4 regions of the Roseibium sp. R5 genome follow, and region 4 is predicted to be linked to each of the others. Evidence: predicted binding sites of a transcription regulator. Region 4 holds the regulator's gene; each other region holds the start of a gene.

Region 1 (4,674 bases), 1.1 Mb from region 4:
GACGGCCCGGTTGAACTGGCTCTTGGAGTAATCGGCGCCGCCGACCATCGCCTTGACCGCGCCGGCCGTATCCATCGTCACAATCGCGCCTTGCGACACGCCCAAGGCCTGCCGGTTTTCCGAGATGGCAGCGCGAAGTGCGGCTTCGGCAGCTTGCTGGATGTCAGGGTCGATCGTCGTGTCAACGATGATGTCGCTGTCTATGGAACCGACGAAATGGGGCAGGACGTCCATCACCCAATCGGCGGCATAATTCTCGCTGGCGGTTGTGTAACGGCGGACAACCTTCGCCGGGGCGGCCAGGGCATTTTTGGCTTCATCTGAGGTGATGTATCCCTCTTCGTGCATCGCAGCGAGCACAAGCTGAGCCCGGTCTTCCGCAAGATCCGGATTGACAGCGGGAGAAAAACGGGACGGCGCCTTCAACAGCCCCGCGATCGTGGCCGCCTCTGCAATTGTCATGAGCCGGGCGGACTTGCCGAAATAGCGGCGCGCGGCGGCATCAACGCCGTAAGCGCCTGAGCCAAGATAGACCCGGTTCAGATACATCTCCAGGATCTCGTCCTTGGAGTATTCGGCCTCCAGCCAGAACGCGAGGACCAGCTCCTGGATTTTCCGTTTGATCGTCCGGTCCGGTTCCAGAAACAGGTTTTTGGCAAGCTGCTGTGTGAGCGTCGAACCGCCTTGCACGAGCCGGCCTGTCGTGATGTTTGTGACGAAGGCCCGGCCAAGGCCGATGGGGTCAATGCCGAAATGGGACCGGTAGCGGCGATCCTCAATCGCGATCACTGCATTGGGCAAATAAGGTGGCAATTGTTCGAGACGGACGGCTTCGCCGCCTGTATCGCCCCTGTTTGCGATCAGCTGGCCGTTGGCAGCAACGATTTTTACGTTTGGCGGCCTTGCTGGAACCTGCCATTCGGATGTCGGCGGGAGGTAAGCGGCATAATAGCCAACAATACACACGACCGCGATGCCGACCCAAATTCCAAGGACCGCGCTCCAGTATAGTCCGCGTTTCAAGAGCCTGCCCAGAGCGGGCATAAACGATGAACGGGCTTTTCTTTTCTGGCTGCGGCGTTTGGCGCCGGACCGGCCACCTCTGCCCTTCGAGTTTCCGGACCTCGATTTCGCACTGCCACGCTGGGAGGTGGACTTGGCAGACGAGGGTTTCTTTGACTTCGGGGTGCTGCCAGCTTTGGACTTGGGCTTCGATTTGGATGTGGTCTTGGCCTTCGTGCGCTTCTTGCCCGACGGGGCGCTCGGACGGTCATCCGGGCGCAGCCGCAGGTCCAGCAGACTGCTGCTGGATGCGCCGAAAGTCGGCTCGACCCGTGCCTGGCGTTTTGCCCGTGGCGCCATCAATTTCCGTCCCATACCAAGTTGCCGGAAACTCCGGCTTTCCCCGGTCATGATTCTAGAATGCGGCGATTTAAGGGGGCGTTAAGCCTTTCGGAAATTGGGCTTCAGAATGGAGATTCGATCTACAACGGACGATTAGCTGGCGTAGCGGCTCGCGTCGGCGCCATAGTAGTTTACATACCGCGTGTTCAGTTCTGAAACCGGCATCACGATCAACACGTCGGTCGTCCCGAACTGATGGTCAATCACCGCACCGTCGCCGACAAAGGCTCCCAGACGGAGATACCCTTTGATGAGCGGTGGCAGCGCCCGGAGGGCTTCTTTCTGGTTGATGTCGGCAGCGGGCCTGCGATTCATGTCCACAAAGCGGTTCTCGACAGCGCGAACCCGCCATGCTTCCGGCGCAAGGGAATTGTGGTGCAGAAAACCCAGCTGATCAGCCATGGCGTCGGGGTTGGTCCCTTCAATGGATGCACAGCCCAGCATGACGTCGATTTTGTGCCGCAAAATGTAAGACCAAAGACCGTGCCAGAGCAGCTCGATGGTCTTCTTGTTCCGGTAAGGTTTCAGAACGCAGGACCGGCCAAGCTCCATGAACCGTTTGCCGGGATTGGCATCGATCAATGACTGGATGTCGTATTCTGCGGATGTGTAGAACCCGCCATGCCGGTCCGCAACATCCTGGCGCAAAACGCGGTAGGTGCCGACGATTTCGGGCTTCAAACGGCCGAGCTTGTTTCGCTTGAGAGAGGCGTGATCAACGACCAGAAGATGGTCGCAATAGGCATCGAAAGGATCGGCGTCGCGCCGTGTCGCCAAAGTCTGTGCGTCGGCAACCGCGGACATTTCTTCATAAAACACTTCATAGCGAAGGCGCTGGGCTTTTTTGACTTCCTTGAAATTGCGCGCCATGCGCACTTCGAGGGATCCGATACGTCCAAGAGTTTCGCCGGTTTTGACCGGCATCTGAACGGCCCCGTGCGGGACAGCTGGCAGCGGGCGCATCGCAGGCGTAAATTTCCGCACCAGTTTTCTTGGAGAAAATAGGTTCTGGCGCATCATGGACGGTCCACCCTTGGTCTGTTTCTTATCGAAAACCGGGCCGGATCATTGCATTGACCGCTTGGATCTCCGCCAGTCTTCCTATGCCGGCTCGGATTGCGAATCTAGGCTGGCTCTGGATTGACAAAGCCGTAGACCATACTTTTCCGACATCTGCATGACATTGGGTTGAGCCCGGCGTCTTTCAAGGCCAGCTTATATTACAAGATGGTTATTGGGAAATCTGCCGGTCGTGAACCGCTGGCGGGAGTCCGCCGGTTAGCCGGCAGCTTTCATCCGTCCAATTTCCGCAAGAGCGTTTGAGATATCGTCTACCGACAGTGGTTTCGTGAGATAGCCCGCGGCTCCAACGTCGGCCGCCTGATCCCGGGCTTCCTGCATAACATCAGCCGTGACAATAAGGACCGGCACTTCAGGGCGTCCACTATCACGCTCGTCGCGGCGGATTTGCTTGACGGCGCTGATCCCGTCAAGGCCCGGCATGTGAAGGTCCATGAGGATCGCATCAAATGTCCCGCTTGCCGCTTCGACGACAGCCTTTTCGCCGTCCACGACCATCACAGGGACGTGGCCGAGCTTGCGCAACATGGCCTCGCTGAGCAGGCGGTTGATGTCATTGTCTTCTGCGACGAGCAATTTCAGCGGCCGGCCGGGTACCGCGGCACGGTTGGAGAGGAAACTGTTTTGAACGGGTTCTGCACTGACGTCCCAGGCATGGTCGGTGGTCTCGGCGTCCAAAAGGCCCGAGAATACCTGAACAAGCGTGTCAATGCGCACGGGGCGGATCAGATAAGCCGCATAGCCGGCTTCCCGTAGATGCTCGAGGCGGTCACGCTCTGGCGGTGAGATCAAGACGACAGCCGGTGCTTTACACCCGCTCAGGTGCGCCGATGCCAGCCATCCGGCGCTGTCCGAAAGCGCCGAATTGTCAACGACAAGCAGGTCAGCAGCCATGAGAGCCGTATCCAGCCCTTCGTTGCCAGGTTCCAGAACCGAGACTGTCGCGTCATGCTGTTCCAGCCGGTTGGCAATCAGGGGGCACTCGATCCGGCTGGAGGTGACGAAAACGATCTTCCTGCCGGAAAACTTCTCCAGGCGCGGGTCTGTTGTTTCGGTCAGATCTTCCGGGATTGGCAGGGAAACTTCAAAAAGTGCACCGCCTTCTGAAGCCGGGCGCGCGCTGATGCCGCCGCCCATCAAGTGGGCCAGTCGTTGCGCGATGGCCAGGCCAAGGCCGGTGCCGCCAAACTTTCTGGCTGGTCCATGATCGACCTGTTCAAACTCCTGGAACAAGCGTTCCGCCTCGTCGGCGGCAAAACCGATGCCGGTATCCCGTACAACCAGATCAAGAAAGCTGCCACCTTCAAGGTTCGGACGGCCGTAGAGCTCAACAGCAACACCGCCTTCATCGGTGAACTTGACGCCGTTCCCGATGAGATTGAAGAGGATTTGGCGCACACGGGTCGCATCGAGCGTGACGTGTTCCGGAAGCCGGGAATCGATCAACGTACCAATTTCGAGGTGCTTCGCATGGGCTTTCGGCGCCAGCAGTTCGACCACGCTTTCAGCCAATGCACCGACTTTAACCGGGGCGGCGTGAATATCCAGTTTTCCTGCCTCAACCTTTGAAAAATCGAGCACTTCGTCGATCAAAAGCAGCAAGGTTTCGCCTGAGGTTTCCAGTGCCTCGATATAGGCGCTCTGTTCCTTGGTCAGGCGTGTGTCGCGCAGCAAAGCTGCCATGCCGAGAACGCCGTTCAGCGGCGTGCGGATTTCATGGCTTACCGTTGCGAGGAATCGGGATTTGGCTTCGTTGGAGGTTTCAGCAGAGTGGCGGGCCGCGAGCAGCTCTTCTTCGATCAAGCGGCGCTCGGTGACATCGCGCAAAACTGTCTGGACCAATTGCCGGTCGGTAGCCGTGTCCCGGACCGGAATATCGATCCGGGAAAACCAGCGCTCGCCCTGGGCGGTGCGCAGCCGAAGGTCACCAAAACCAATGCCGCCGTTGTTTTCCGCCGGTGCATCCAGATCGAATATCTCACCTGCAGCCTTGTTCGCGATCGGCAACTGCATCAGCCGCCCGGGCTGCAGCTCATGGTTTTTTCCAAAAACATCGTCCGCAGCGGAATTGGCGTAGGTGATCGTGCCGGCTTGGTCGCGCCGGATGACCACGTCGCCGAGCGTTCCAAGGATACTGGCGTGCCGTTCGTCGGACTCACCGAGTTCCCAAGCCCGGTCTTCCAATTCCTC
Region 2 (4,674 bases), 1.2 Mb from region 4:
TTAAGCGGGAAATCACCGGGCGGCAGACCGACAAGGCTCATGGTCCCGCCGGGAGCCAGCATGCCAACCGCTTGAGAAAAAGCTGAATTCGAGACGGCCGTTACCAAAACGCCGTCTGCGCCGCCCAATCGGGTCAGCTCAGCCACTGGGTCTTGCGTCTTGGCATTGATCGTGACTTCGGCGCCCAAATCGGACGCAAGCCTCAGCTTGTCATCAGCAACGTCCACGGCAATGACATGCAGCCCCATTGCCTTGGCATACTGCACCGCGAGGTGCCCCAATCCACCGACACCGGATATGACGACACTTTTTCCCGGGCGGAGGTCACATTCCTTCAGGCCTTTATAGACCGTGACGCCCGCACACAGGATCGGCGCGGCCGGCGCGAAGTCGACCCCGTCCGGAATATGCCCGACATAGACCGGATCAGCCTCGACATATTCGGCGAACCCGCCATTGACTGTGTATCCGGTGTATTGCGGATCGGTCCGGCAAAGGGTTTCCCATCCGGTTATGCATGAGTTGCAGTGGCCGCAAGCATGATGAAGCCAGGGCACCCCAACACGGTCACCCTCCTTCACAGACGTCACACCGCGTCCGACCTCGGCAACGTAGCCCACACCCTCATGGCCCGGAATGAAGGGCGGTTCAGGCTTGACGGGCCAATCGCCTTTGGCGGCATGGAGATCGGTATGGCACACACCGCTGGCTTCGATCTTGACCACGATGTGGCCTTCTCGAGCGCCTGGTTTTTCGACCTCTCTGATTTCCAGTGCCTTGCCAAATCCCGTGACCACTGCAGCTTTCATTTTGGGCATTGCTTGTCCTCGTGATTTTGAGTGGAAGTTTTTGCGTGCCTTCGGTGCACAAGCTCTCAAATGCGTGTGCCTTCGGTTCGCGCGTTTTGTTCGTTCGTATGACTGTTTGCGCCAATTAATCAGCGGGCAATTTTCGGCGTTCGCCGATTAAACAGACTGTGCAGCAGTAACTAAAAGCATGGGCCGACTGGCTTATTTCCAACTGGGAGCTCTGGTCGCGTGTTCGTTGACAAAGGCCTCCAGGTCTTTGACCGCCACGCGAAACTCCCGGCCGAGCTTTACGGCCCGCAGCTCCTCTTGATGGATCCAGGTCCTTACCGTTGGTTCCCGCACCTTCAGGAGTTCAGCGATTTCATGCGTTGTCAGAAAAGGTTTGCTCAGCATCTTCGGCTCCGATGTGTGCTCACCGTATCTGCAGGCAGTTCAACAGCCATTGATCCTCGTCAAACACTCTCAACTATTTTCAAAACCGCTCAAACGACATCGGTAAGGCTCACATGCCAAGAGAAAAGATCAATTGGCAGGCCAGTAGATGGCATGCTGCCCGGCTCAAACATTAAATTCTTTTAATTGGTAACGTGATTGCCGACCTCCCATCTCCAGGTTGTCTTTGGATGAACCTGCCATTTCCTGGAGGAGAGAAGTATGTTGAGACCTGCCGCTTTTGCCATTGCTGCCGCGCTCGCAGCGACCGCCGTGTCCGCCACCGCGGCGACAAAGCCTTCTGCTGAACTGACGGAGAAGGAGGTCACTGCCCTGAAAACCGCCTGGGGCGAAGGCATCGTCAACATCGGCAAGGTGAATTCGGACGGTGGAGACTATAAAGCGGCGGCAACAAACCATATCGAGCAGTTTTATGCTTACGGCGACCGCCCTGTCCTTTTCAAGCCGACGCTCGCCAGTGAAGATCAGTTCCGGGGAGACTTTGACGCGGCCCTCTCCTATTTTGTGGGCGGCGATATCTCCGAGGACAATGGCTTTGCGATCGCGCCTTATACCAATGTCCGCTGGGAACCGGAGGGCACGGTGATCAACGGCGAAACCGCCATGACCATGGGCAACTACTACTTCATGACCACTGATGGCACTGAAGTGAAGGTTGAATACACCTTCGGTGTTGAGCGGATGGAAGATGGCGATCTGAAGATCGTGCTGCACCACTCATCTGTTCCTTTTTCGCCGAGCTGAGAGCTGCAAAAGACCCTGTAACACTCTGGGAGGCGTTGGCAGTGCGCCAAAGCCTCCCAACGTGTTTTCCAACCCATGCCTCACAGTGTCCGGCTTGATCAAGATTCGCTCAAACGGGGCCGCGATACCGGAACAAACCCGTACAAATTTCATATCTTTTGGAATGAATGACGGCGGGAAGCGTCATCCATTTGAAATCTAAATTTGCATAGATCCGATGGGTACGGGCGTTTCAATCAAAGCGATGAAACGGTCGTTCGGATCATCGCTTTGACAGCTAATTAGTTGCAGCTATAGTCAATGCGACCCTGGCGGGTGCCAACCAAAAATTCTTAGCCAAGACCGAGAACGGTCGCTAGCCTGGAGGAGCCTTCAATGGCCAACATCGACACCAAAGATTTGTCGTTCGATGAATTTGACGAGGTCGTAAATCCCCGTCCCGAAGAAAATGATTTTGACCGGATCGTTGAATCGGCTCTTAGCCGACGCGGCTTTCTGGGCGGCGTTTTGGCATTTGGCAGCTTTACCGCCCTTGGCACGAGCCTTGTACCGACTGGTGCAAAAGCTGCGGACGGCCGCTTTGCCTTCACCCAGATCCCGACCTCGACCGCGGATGCAGTGATTGTCCCGGAAGGCTACAAGTCGGAAATCTTGGTGCAGTGGGGCGATCCATTGTGGTCCGATGTTCCCGAGTTTGATGATGCGACCCGCGGCACGGCGGATAGCCAGGCCCGCGCGTTCGGCGACAATACGGACGGCATGGACGTGTTCTCTCATGACGGCAAAACGCTCCTCGTCGTCAACAACGAGTACACCAACCGCGACATCATCGCTCTAAGCGCTGAAGACAAGCGCATCATGGCGGAAGACGACATTGCCAAGGGCATGATGGCCCACGGCATCTCCGTTGTTGAAATCGCCAATGACGGTGGTACCTGGAAAATCGTCAAGGACAGCCCGTACAACCGCCGCATCACGCCGCAAAGCGAGATGGAGCTGACCGGACCGGCCGCAGGCCATGACTTGATGAAGACCGAAGCCGATCCGACCGGCACCAAGTCTCTCGGCACCTGGAACAACTGCGGCAACGGCGTCACCCCATGGGGCACGTACCTGACCTGCGAAGAAAACTTCAACGGCTATTTTTCCGCTCCGGAAAATCCGGACCACGAAGTGACTCCGGAACTTGCTCGGTATGGCGTGTCTGCAACGGACTGGGGTTACAACTGGGCTGTAATCGAAGATCGTTACGATGTCTCCAAGCATCCGAACGAGCCGAACCGCGCCGGTTATGTTGTCGAGATCGATCCGACCGACCCGACCTCTACACCTAAAAAACGCACTGCACTTGGCCGTTTCAAACACGAAAACGCCGAAGCCGTGGTCAACAATGATGGCCGCATTGTCGTTTACATGGGCGATGATGAACGCGGCGAGTTTGTCTACCGCTACGTTTCCAACGGTGTTTACGCACCGGGTGCTTCGACTGACGAACTCCTGAACGACGGCATTCTTTATGTTGCGAAGTTCAGCGACAATGGCACCGGCGCATGGGTCGCCTTGACCCCGGAAACAACCGGCATGGATCAGGCTGAAATCCATATCCATACCCGCCAGGCAGGCTCCAAAGTCGGCGCGACCACCATGGATCGTCCGGAATGGATCTCCGCCAATCCGAAGGCTCCGGAAATCTACTGCTGCCTGACCAACAACAAGAACCGTGGTGTCAAGCCGAATGCCGGTGGCGATGACACATCCGTCAACGGTCCGAACCCGCGCGAGAAGAACAACTACGGGCAGATCGTGCGCTGGCGCCCGGATGGCGGCGACCATACAGCTCCGGGTTTCACCTGGGATCTTTATGTTCTTGCGGGCAACCCATCCGTCCATTCAGATGCCTATGCCGGCTCCGCGAACATCAACGAAGAAAACATGTTCAACTCGCCGGACGGATTGGCCTTCGACTCCAACGGACTGGTCTGGATCCAGACGGATGGCAACTACAAGAACGAAGGCGACTTCGCCGGTCAGGGCAACAACCAGATGCTTGCCGGCGACCCGGTTACCGGTGAAATCCGCCGCTTCATGGTTGGTCCGAACGAGTGTGAAATCACCGGTCTGACCTGGAGCCCGGATCGCCGGACAATGTTTGTCGGCATCCAGCACCCGGGCGAGCGCGGCAACAGCCACTGGCCGGCTGGTGGCACGTCTGTTCCACGGTCCGCAATCATCGCAGTGACCCGTGAAGATGGCGGCCTCGTCGGCTAACGCTGTTTCCCTGGAGCAAAACAAAAGGGCGCCAAGCGGCGCCCTTTTTCATTTCGGTCTTGTGCGTGCTTATCCGAGCTGGGCGAGCACTTTTTCAGCAACAGCCTCAGAACTTGCCGGGTTCTGGCCGGTGATCAAATTGCCGTCTTCGACCGCAAATGAAGACCAGCTGGCCACGCTTTCATATGCGCCGCCCTTTGCCTTCAACTCATCTTCCAGAAGGAATGGAACCACATTGGTCAGGCCGACAGCGTCTTCTTCGGCATTTGTGAAACCGGCAACCTTTCGGCCCTTCACAAGCGGTGCTCCGTCTGGTGTCATGGCATTGAGAAGCACTGCGGGTGCGTGACAGACCGCGCCAACGGGTTTGCCGGCGTTAAAGAAGGACTCGATCAGGCCA
Region 3 (4,674 bases), 820 kb from region 4:
TTGATTTCAGCATCGTTGCGGGCAAAACCGATGGAGTAGTAGCCGTAGCCACCATCAACGTTGACCTTGACCAGAACCGGGTCAACCGCTTCCGGATCGGTCAGGTACACTTTTGCGTAGCCGGACGCGCCAAGCCAAGCCATGTCGAGGTTGCCGCCGAGCAGGCCTTCGATCACGCCGTTGTAGTCGGCCGGTGCGAAAAGCTTGACCGGAACACCGAGCAGGTCAGCGGTCTTTTCTTCAAGGCAGGTGTAAGCGCGCAGACGATCGGAAGCGTTTTCGCCGCCGAGGATGCCGATGCGGAATTCGGAGATTTCTTCAGCAACGGCAGCGGTTGCGTTCAGAGCGATCATGCTGACTGCAGCCAGCGCAGCAACTTTGGAAACCAGTTTCATTTGGGACACTCCCCCGAGGGTTCACAATTGATGACGATGATTTGGGAGCAGACGGTCAGCCCGCTGCTGCCGCCGGGGTCATCACACCGGCGGATTCTTGAGAGCCGGATTTACCGGCATCGATGGCGGTTGATGTTGCCGCTTCGTTGAAGCTTTCATCGGCGCCATAAATCTCGCGCGCCACATCTGTGGTCAGGGCGTCTGGCGCCCCGTCAAAGACGATGAAGCCGTCGCGCATGCCGATCACGCGGTCGCAGTACGTGCGTGCGGTGTCGAGCGTGTGCAGATTGCAGATGACGATCTTGTTGTCGCGTTCGTGGATTTCCCGAAGAGCGTCCATGACGATCTTGGCATTCATCGGATCAAGAGAGGCGATCGGCTCGTCGGCCAGGATCATATGCGGATCCTGCATGAGCGCTCGTGCAATCGCCACCCGCTGCTGCTGACCGCCGGAAAGCTCTTCAGCCCGTTTGGGTGCTTCCTGAGCAATGCCAAGCCGGTCCAGCGCGGCAAGTGCAGTTTTCACATCGTCTTGGTCGAAGATATTAAAGAGGCTCTTGAGTGTGCCGTGGCCATTCAGACGGCCGAGCATCACGTTGGTCACCACATCCAAGCGCGGCACAAGATTGAACTGCTGGAACACCATGGCGCAGTCGCGCTGCCAACGGCGCATCATGCCGCCTTTAAGGCTCAGAATATCGCGGTCATTGAAGAGGATCTGACCGGAGGTCGCCGGCGTCAGCCGGTTGATCATGCGCAGCAAGGTCGATTTGCCTGCACCGGAGCGGCCGATAATGCCGACCATCTGCGGTTTGTCGATGTTGAAAGATACTTTGTTCACCGCAGTCCGGGACCCAAAGGTCTTGGTGACGTCCTGAAATTGAATCACGCGGCAGCCCTGTCCGTGTTTGTTCGTATTTGCTGCGCGACAAGAGCCATTCGAGCGTAACAACGCGATGACAGCTATTTATCAGTCCCTTGAAGAAACGATGACATTTCAATGACAAGAGCCTGCCGGGACACACACAGCACCCGGACAAGGCTTTATTTTCCTGCTTCCTCAGAGGGTTCTGCAAGGCTCGGCAAATCATGGTTGCAAGAGCAGAACAAAGCCCGAGTCGCGTGTTTCCGTCTGAAATATTAGTCAGGGTGCTTCGAACCGGCTGAAACTGAGGAAAAGAGAAAGAGTTCATGGATACGTCATCAAAGCGTCACGCTTCATGATGTGACCAAAGCTATCCATCTGCGCCTGTCACAAACCAATGGAACCGAACATGTCCGCACCGCACCAAAAACCCGGCATGACCGAAGCCCCCAATATTCACCCAGACGCGGTCGTTCAAAACTGTGAGCTCGGAAAGTGGACGGAAGTCGGCGCGCTGACCGAAATGCGCGAAAGCCAGATGGACGATTACTCCTACATCGTTCAGGAGGGGGATGTGGTCTGGTCAACGATTGGCAAGTTTTGCTCGATTGCCCGGCGGGTGCGTCTCAATCCCGGCAATCACGCCACTTGGCGCGCGTCACAACATCACTTCACCTACCGGGCGGCCGCCTATGGGCTGGGTGATGATGACCAGGAGTTCTTTCAATGGCGCAGGGACGATTGGGTCACAATCGGGCACGATGTCTGGATCGGTCATAATGTGACGGTTCTGGCCGGAGTTACAATCGGGACCGGCGCTATTGTTGCCGCAGGCGCGGTCGTGTCGAAAGACGTTCCGCCCTATACGATTGTCGGCGGTGTTCCGGCGAAACCAATCAAACGCCGGTTTACGGAAACCCAGGAAGAAGCTCTGATGGCGATCTCCTGGTGGGACTGGAGCCACGATCAGCTGAAGGATCGCTTGCCCGATTTTCGCAACTTGCCGATCGATGGATTCATAGAGAAGTATCGCTGACCTATTATTTTGCCGGAAAATCATTTCTTAACTTGCATTTGATTTCCGTAAGGGAACTCAACTCACTACAAGGCCCGCATTTCTGCGACTTTCAGACGAAAGAGATGACTTTCCCCACAAGTCACAATGGTTAACAGGGGCGATTCGACAGCAGCAAATTCCTGTGGTGAACTTCAATCAACAGCACGGCAGAGACCTGTTTCGGACCGCCAACCAAAGCATACGGTTTTTGTCATCGCTGTCTGGGCACAGTCCCAAGGGGCCGCTTGCGGCTCTCGCGGACCGGCTGTGAGGCACCCAGTTTGCGCTTGATGCGGAGCGCTCCGCAGCCAGCGCCCCGGCTCTCCGGTGAGCAGCGGGTTATCTGCAATGCCGGTGCAGGCTTCAAATCTCTTCGGGGATGAGGAGCCGGCAGGCACCAGATGTCTTCGGAGATCTGATGTCGAGTTGAGATCAAGACGGACTATCGATCCCGCTTCGGCAGGTTTCCGGGTCCGATAACCTTGACCTGAACAGGGGGGTGTTGGTGAAAGCCGACACCCTTTCTGTTTTTCCGCACAGCACCTCACAGAAACGCTTGATCTCCGGGGAACCTTGGCCAAACTCTAGCCAACACACTCTGGAGCTGCACATGCCACTTCTTCTCAATCGCCTGACACTCTACGTTCGCGATGTGGAAGCCGTTGCCGAATTCTACTGTCGGCACTTTGGCTACACTGAGAGGCCTGCAGATGGCGGTTTGATTGAGCTGCAAAACCCTGACGGAGGATGTCAACTCCTACTGCATCCCTTAGCCAAGGGCCGCAAAGCCGGACAAACCCTCGTTAAGCTGGTTTTTCAAGTCGAAGATGTTGTTTGTGAGAAATCGGTCTTTGCCAAAGAAGGGCTCGAATTCGGCCCGGTCCATCAGGGCAACGGATGTCAATTTGCCAATACCAAGGATCCGGCTGGCAACGCAGTATCCATCTCAAACAGGGTCTTTGGGGGTTCCTGACGCAATTTCAGAGGCTGCCGAAAATTCTGACATTTGCTATGAACGAGCCATGTTCGATCTTGGCACCACGCTTTCAAGAAACCTCGGCCCCTCCCTTCGCCGCTGGCGGGTGCTGAATCGCGTAAAACAGCAGGCGCTGGCCGATGAGCTCGGAGTGTCGCAATCCAAAATCTCACGCTGGGAGAGCGGTGCTTCCGAGCCTGACGGACTTGACCGCTCCAAAGTGGAACGGCTGTTGCTCGCGCGACCCAACAGTGCAGCGGACCGGGCCTTGGTGGAGCTTGTGAGCAGCAACAGCACGCCGGTTCATCTGGTGTGCGATCTCAGCCACCGGCTGCTCGCCGTCTCCCCTGCCCGCGCGCGGGACTGGCATGCGGGTGTTCAGGAACTGATGGACCGACCGCTTTGGCCTTATGCGTCGGAAGGGATCCAGACCGCCGAACAGGGCCTTGGCGACCAGGGTTGGTTCGAACCGCACGCACCGGATATCGTGTTTTCAACTGAGCGCGCGGATTTCCCGGAGATGACGATCCCGGAAAGCCGGATCAGGATCACGCGGTTCGCCCTGTCCGACGGGCGCTTTGCCCGGCTTGTGCGGGACGAACCTGACCGGTTTGCATAAATTATTCAGCGTGTCGTCACGCGGTGTTGGCCGGGGTAAACTTCCGCCCATGAACAGCAAAACCGACGGCAACCACGCCCCCTTTATTGACCATGGCCGGCTGACCGGTCTTCTTGCCTTTTTGCAGGCAGCCGAACAGCTCAAGGACACTTTGCGCTCCGGCACCAGCCGGAGCGGACGAGCGGAGAGTACTGCGGAGCACAGCTGGCGGCTGTGTTTGATGGTTCTGCTCTTTGAGAAAGACGTCATTGGTGTCGATATCAAAAAGCTGCTCAAGCTGTGTGTTCTTCATGATCTTGGCGAAGCAATCTCTGGTGATGTTCCGGCCCCGCACCAATCGGACGGCGACAACCGGCAGGAGCGCGAAAGACGGGACTTTCAAGCGTTGTGTGCCGACCTGCCTGATGACGTGGCCAATGATTTCATGGCGCTTTGGGACGAATACGCCGATGCCGTGACACCGGAAGCGCAACTTGCCAAAGCATTCGACAAACTGGAAACCATGTTGCAGCACCAGCTCATGCCGGGTGCCGATGCCGATTTCCATGCCTTCAATTTGAATTACGGACGAGACCGGACTGACGTCTTTCCCCTCACCCGCCAGATCCGCGAAGGGATCGACGCGCGAACGAAAGAGCTCATAGAAGACCGTCAAAGCGCCCAAAAAGCTTAGGTGGCGTAGGTATCAGATCCTTATCTCTTGTCCAGTCATGGCAGATATGCACCGCGTGCGGTCAGATATTGACCACCAGCCCGGTCGTA
Region 4 (4,674 bases):
TGCAGAACCGATCGCTGATGTTGTTCCAATGTCCAAGCGGGCGACTATCCTGACGCTAACTGAGCGCACCTGTAAGTGGCCGATCGGCGATCCGGCGACAGAAGACTTCTACTTCTGTGGTCAAGTATCCGAAGCCGGCGTGCCCTACTGCCCCTACCACTGCAAGATTGCTTACCAGCCGGTCGCAGACCGCCGCCGGAGCGCCAACAACAAGACCAGTGTTGCCCAGGCTTCCTGATCTCGAAATACCCAAGAAAAAGCCCGCCGATTTGGCGGGCTTATACATTATGAGGCCGGAGCATGGTTTGATGCTCCGGCCTCTTTGTCATTGAGGTATGGCCTTACCTTTATGACGGTGTGTGAAGTGGTTGAGCCCTTGCGGGCATGAACCTTGCGTTCGCAAAAAAGCAGAACCCTTCACACACTTGAGGCTTCGTCGAACCGTTGAGAGAGCTTCGCGCTCGCGTATAAGGGAGACCAAGCCATGCCTTATGCTAGCCGTTTTGTCGGCATCGACATATCAAAATCCACGTTTGACGTTTGCGTTCTGCCCGATGAGCAGCGTGCGAGTTTCACCAACACGGAGGAAGGGATCGATGCATTCCTGACCTTTCTCATGCGGTTCAACTCGATAGAACGGCTGATCCTGGAGCCGACCGGCGGCTATGAGCGTGCCGTTGAGGCTGCCCTTCTGGCGGTTGGCCGGCCAGTTGCCAAGGTGAACGCCAAGCAAGTCCGGCAATTTGCCCGGGCCTGTGGCCAGCTCTCCAAGACCGACAAGATTGATGCCTTCATTCTGGCCGACTATGGCCAACGCCTGGAGACACGCCTCCTCACTCCCAGCTCCGCGGCCCAGACCCTGCTCAAGGAGCTGGTTCAAAGATACCGGCAACTGAGCCATATGATCGTTCAAGAAAAGAACCGCAGGGAAAAGCAGACCGGCAGGACGATAGCCTGGATCGAAGAAAGTCTGCGCTTTTTGACCAATCAGCGCCAGGCTGTTATCGACGACATGGAGCTTTGCATCAGGTCGGACCCGGCACTTGCCCAAAGGGCCAATGTTCTCATGTCCCTCAAAGGCATCGGTCTAAGAACAGCTTGCTTCCTGCTGGCCGACTTGCCGGAGCTGGGGAGCTTGTCCAAAGGACAGGTCGCCAAGCTCGTCGGCGTGGCCCCGCTCAACAAGGATAGCGGCCTCATGCGGGGCAAACGCATGATCTCCGGTGGACGGCGGCAAATCCGAGATGCTCTCTACGTCGCAGCTCTGCCAGCCATCCGCTTTGATCCGGTCATGAAGGCCTTCTACAAACGCCTCAAAACAAATGGAAAACCGTCAAAGGTCGCCCTCGTCGCCGTCATGCGAAAAATGATCATCATTCTCAATGCAAGGCTAAAAGAAACGATGATGGTCTCCGCTTGACTACCAACACCGTTGCTTTTTTGTTTGTCTTGAAAGTCTCGATCAGGCTGCCGTGAACTGGTCGTTGAAGGCATACCCAGCCCCGCGCACCGTGCGGATCGGATCCTTCGCCTTGCCCTTGTTCAGCGCTTTGCGCAGGCGGCCTACGTGAACATCGACCGTGCGTTCATCCACATAGACATCGTGCCCCCAAACACCGTCCAGCAGCTGTTCGCGGGAAAAGACCCGGCCTGGTGCGGTCATCAGGAATTCCAGAAGGCGAAACTCTGTTGGCCCCAAATGGATTTCCTTGGTGCTGCGCCGGACGCGGTGTGTTTCCCGGTCAAGTTCGATATCGCCAGAGCGCAGCATCGTGGACACCACCTCCGGGCTTGCCCGCCGCAAGATCGCGCGGACACGCGCCATCAGTTCGGGCACTGAGAACGGTTTGACCACGTAGTCGTCCGCTCCGGTCGACAGGCCTCTGATGCGCTCAGCTTCCTCGCCGCGCGCCGTCAGCATGATGACCGGCAAGCGCTCGGTGTCTTCGCGTGCCCGCAGGCGCCGGCACAGTTCTATGCCGGACAGTCCGGGCAACATCCAGTCCAGCAACAAAAGGTCCGGCTGGGTTTCCCGGAGGCGGATTTCCGCCTCGTCGCCGCGGACACAGGTCTCGACGGCGTATCCTTCCGCTTCCAGATTATACCGCAACAGAAGGCTCAACGGTTCTTCGTCTTCGACGATGAGGACCTTCGGCATGAATTCTCACTCCAATTCCCTCAGCCGGCACCAAAGCGCCGGCTTACAGTTCCTGCTTCACAGCCCGCTCAGGCTGGCTCTGGCAACTCACATAGCGCCGGTTTCATCAACCTTGGTGCGGTCTTCCGGAAGCCGTTCGCCCGTCACCATGAAGAAGACGTTTTCGGCAATGTTGGTGGCATGATCGCCGATCCGCTCGATGTTCTTCGCACAGAAGAGGAGATGGACGCAGGAGGTGATCACCCGAGGGTCTTCCATCATGTACGTCAGAAGTTCGCGAAACAGAGAGGTGTAGATCGCATCGACTTCGGCATCAGCTTCCTGCACGTGGCGCGCTGCCTCTGCATTGCGTCCGGTGTAGGCATCCAGAACCTTTTTCAGCTGCCCGAGGGCCAGCTCGGTCATGTGCTCGACGCCGATTGCCAGCTTCTTGCTCTGAATGTCGTTGTCGATTGCGATTGCCCGCTTGGCAACGTTCTTTGCAAGATCGCCAACACGCTCCAGATCGTTCGCGATCCGGCTGGCAGCCGTGATTTCACGCAGATCCTGCCCCATCGGCTGACGGCGCACGATCATTGCGATCAGGCCTTCCTCAACGTCCTGATGCAGCGCATCAAGACGGCGATCCTGATCAATCACGCGGCGCGCCAAATCGGTGTCGCCGGACACGAGGGCGGAAACGGCTTCTGCAAATGCTTTTTCTGCGAGACCGCCCATTTCAGCGATCCGGCCGGCCATGACGTTCAATTCGTCATCATAAGCCGTGACTGTATGTTCAGACATCCTGTGTCCCTTCGAAAAAATGTGCAATCCGGTTAACCGAAGCGGCCGGTAATGTAGTCCTGCGTACGCTTGTCCACCGGGTTGGTGAAGATATCCTGTGTCGGACCTTCTTCAACCAGAATTCCCAAGTGGAAGAATGCAGTGCGCTGAGACACGCGAGCGGCCTGCTGCATGGAGTGCGTTACGATCACAATCGTGTAATTCTCGCGCAGCTCGTCGATCAGTTCCTCAACCTTGGCAGTCGCGATCGGATCGAGAGCGGAACACGGCTCATCCATCAGGATCACTTCCGGGCTAACGGCAATCGCGCGAGCAATACACAGGCGCTGCTGCTGACCACCGGACATGCCGGTTCCAGGTTCGTCGAGACGATCCTTGGCTTCTTCCCAAAGACCCGCTTTTTGCAGGCTGGAGGCCACGATGTCATCAAGCTCAGCCCGGTTCCGGGCCAGACCGTGAATGCGCGGGCCGTAGGCTACGTTATCGTAAATCGATTTCGGGAACGGGTTCGGCTTCTGGAATACCATTCCGACCTTGGCGCGCAGCTGCACCGGATCGACCTTCGGATCGTAGATGTCTTCGCCGTCGATCTGGATGGAGCCTTCGACCCGGCAGATATCGATCGTGTCGTTCATGCGGTTGATGGTCCGCAAGAATGTCGACTTGCCACACCCGGACGGGCCAATGAAGGCCGTGACCGAACGCGGCTGGATTTCAATATCCACGTCCTTGATCGCGTGCGTGTCGCCGTAATAGACCTGCACTTTATTGGCTGAAATCTTGCTGTCGGTCATATCTGTCGCCTGTTCAATTTTCGGCATGTCATTCATGGGTACGCCTCCTTACCAGCGACGCTCGAACCTGCGGCGCAGGATAATCGCGAGGATGTTCATAGACAGAAGGAAGATCAGGAGGACGATGATACCGCCCCAGGCTTTCTCGTAGAACGCGAAGTCGGAACGGGCCGCCCAGGTGTAGATCTGTGCCGGCATCGCGGAGTTCGGGTCCATAAATCCGGAAACGAAACCGTCCGGATATCCGCGGGCCACAAAGCCGACCATCCCGATGAGAAGCAGCGGTGCTGTTTCCCCAAGAGCCTGAGCCAGACCGATGATCGTTCCGGTCAAGATGCCCGGCATCGCCAGCGGCAAAACATGATGGAACACGGCCTGCATTTTTGAGGCTCCAACGCCCAGGGCTGCATCGCGGATGCTTGGCGGCACGGCCTTCAGCGAGGCGCGTGTGGAGATGATGATCGTGGGCAGCGTCATCAGTGTCAGAACAAGACCGCCAACGATCGGCGCCGATTGCGGCAAGTGCATGAACTGGATGAACACCGCAAGACCAAGAATACCGAACACGATGGACGGAACGGCCGCAAGGTTTGAAATGTTCACCTCGATCAAGTCAGTTAACTTGTTCTGCGGTGCGAACTCTTCAAGATAGATGGATGCGGCTACTCCAATCGGCAGGGACAGGAACAACACCACCAGCATCATGAAGAACGATCCGACCACAGAGGCTCCGATGCCGGCACCGCCCGGATTGTCCACTCCAGAGTCTGCCCCGGTGATGAACGGCCAGTTGAAGACCGTCTGGATAATCCCGCTCTCGACCAGCACATCGACCAGATCAAGATCGGATTTCTGGAGGAACCGGCTGTCCGTGATATTGTCCCGGGTCAGGCGGCCATTCATGTAACCGTCAACACGGGAGGAAGCCGCCAGTTCGAA

The links. Region 4 encodes PhoB, which activates phosphate uptake and scavenging genes when phosphate is short. Its sites were predicted from a motif close to TGTCATNNANCTGTCAT; they were not measured.
Region 1: olsB (l-ornithine N(alpha)-acyltransferase) is a predicted target of PhoB. The motif match lies at 2,571-2,587, and genes of this name have one in related genera.
Region 2: AC0J4F_RS18415 (PhoX family protein) is a predicted target of PhoB. The motif match lies at 2,188-2,204, and genes of this name have one in related genera.
Region 3: AC0J4F_RS20250 (DapH/DapD/GlmU-related protein) is a predicted target of PhoB. The motif match lies at 1,594-1,610, and genes of this name have one in related genera.

What each region holds. Positions count from the first base shown of each region.
Region 1 is NZ_CM146910.1:1,064,266-1,068,939, reverse strand. Features, by position in the region: gene AC0J4F_RS04800 (transglycosylase domain-containing protein) at 1-1,362, opposite strand, end outside; gene olsB (l-ornithine N(alpha)-acyltransferase) at 1,498-2,367, opposite strand; gene AC0J4F_RS04790 (hybrid sensor histidine kinase/response regulator) at 2,683-4,674, opposite strand, start outside.
Region 2 is NZ_CM146910.1:3,939,614-3,944,287, forward strand. Features, by position in the region: gene adhP (alcohol dehydrogenase AdhP) at 1-818, opposite strand, end outside; gene AC0J4F_RS18405 (helix-turn-helix domain-containing protein) at 1,011-1,202, opposite strand; gene AC0J4F_RS18410 (phosphoribosyl-AMP cyclohydrolase) at 1,464-2,006, shown strand; gene AC0J4F_RS18415 (PhoX family protein) at 2,382-4,274, shown strand; gene AC0J4F_RS18420 (type 1 glutamine amidotransferase domain-containing protein) at 4,344-4,674, opposite strand, start outside.
Region 3 is NZ_CM146910.1:4,357,090-4,361,763, forward strand. Features, by position in the region: gene phnD (phosphonate ABC transporter substrate-binding protein) at 1-395, opposite strand, end outside; gene phnC (phosphonate ABC transporter ATP-binding protein) at 451-1,284, opposite strand; gene AC0J4F_RS20250 (DapH/DapD/GlmU-related protein) at 1,670-2,296, shown strand; gene AC0J4F_RS20255 (VOC family protein) at 2,928-3,290, shown strand; gene AC0J4F_RS20260 (helix-turn-helix domain-containing protein) at 3,340-3,912, shown strand; gene AC0J4F_RS20265 (HD domain-containing protein) at 3,962-4,585, shown strand; gene AC0J4F_RS20270 (hypothetical protein) at 4,647-4,674, opposite strand, start outside.
Region 4 is NZ_CM146910.1:5,172,605-5,177,278, forward strand. Features, by position in the region: gene AC0J4F_RS24170 (GcrA family cell cycle regulator) at 1-238, shown strand, start outside; gene AC0J4F_RS24175 (IS110 family RNA-guided transposase) at 485-1,420, shown strand; gene phoB (phosphate regulon transcriptional regulator PhoB) at 1,463-2,158, opposite strand; gene phoU (phosphate signaling complex protein PhoU) at 2,246-2,941, opposite strand; gene pstB (phosphate ABC transporter ATP-binding protein PstB) at 2,974-3,762, opposite strand; gene pstA (phosphate ABC transporter permease PstA) at 3,784-4,674, opposite strand, start outside.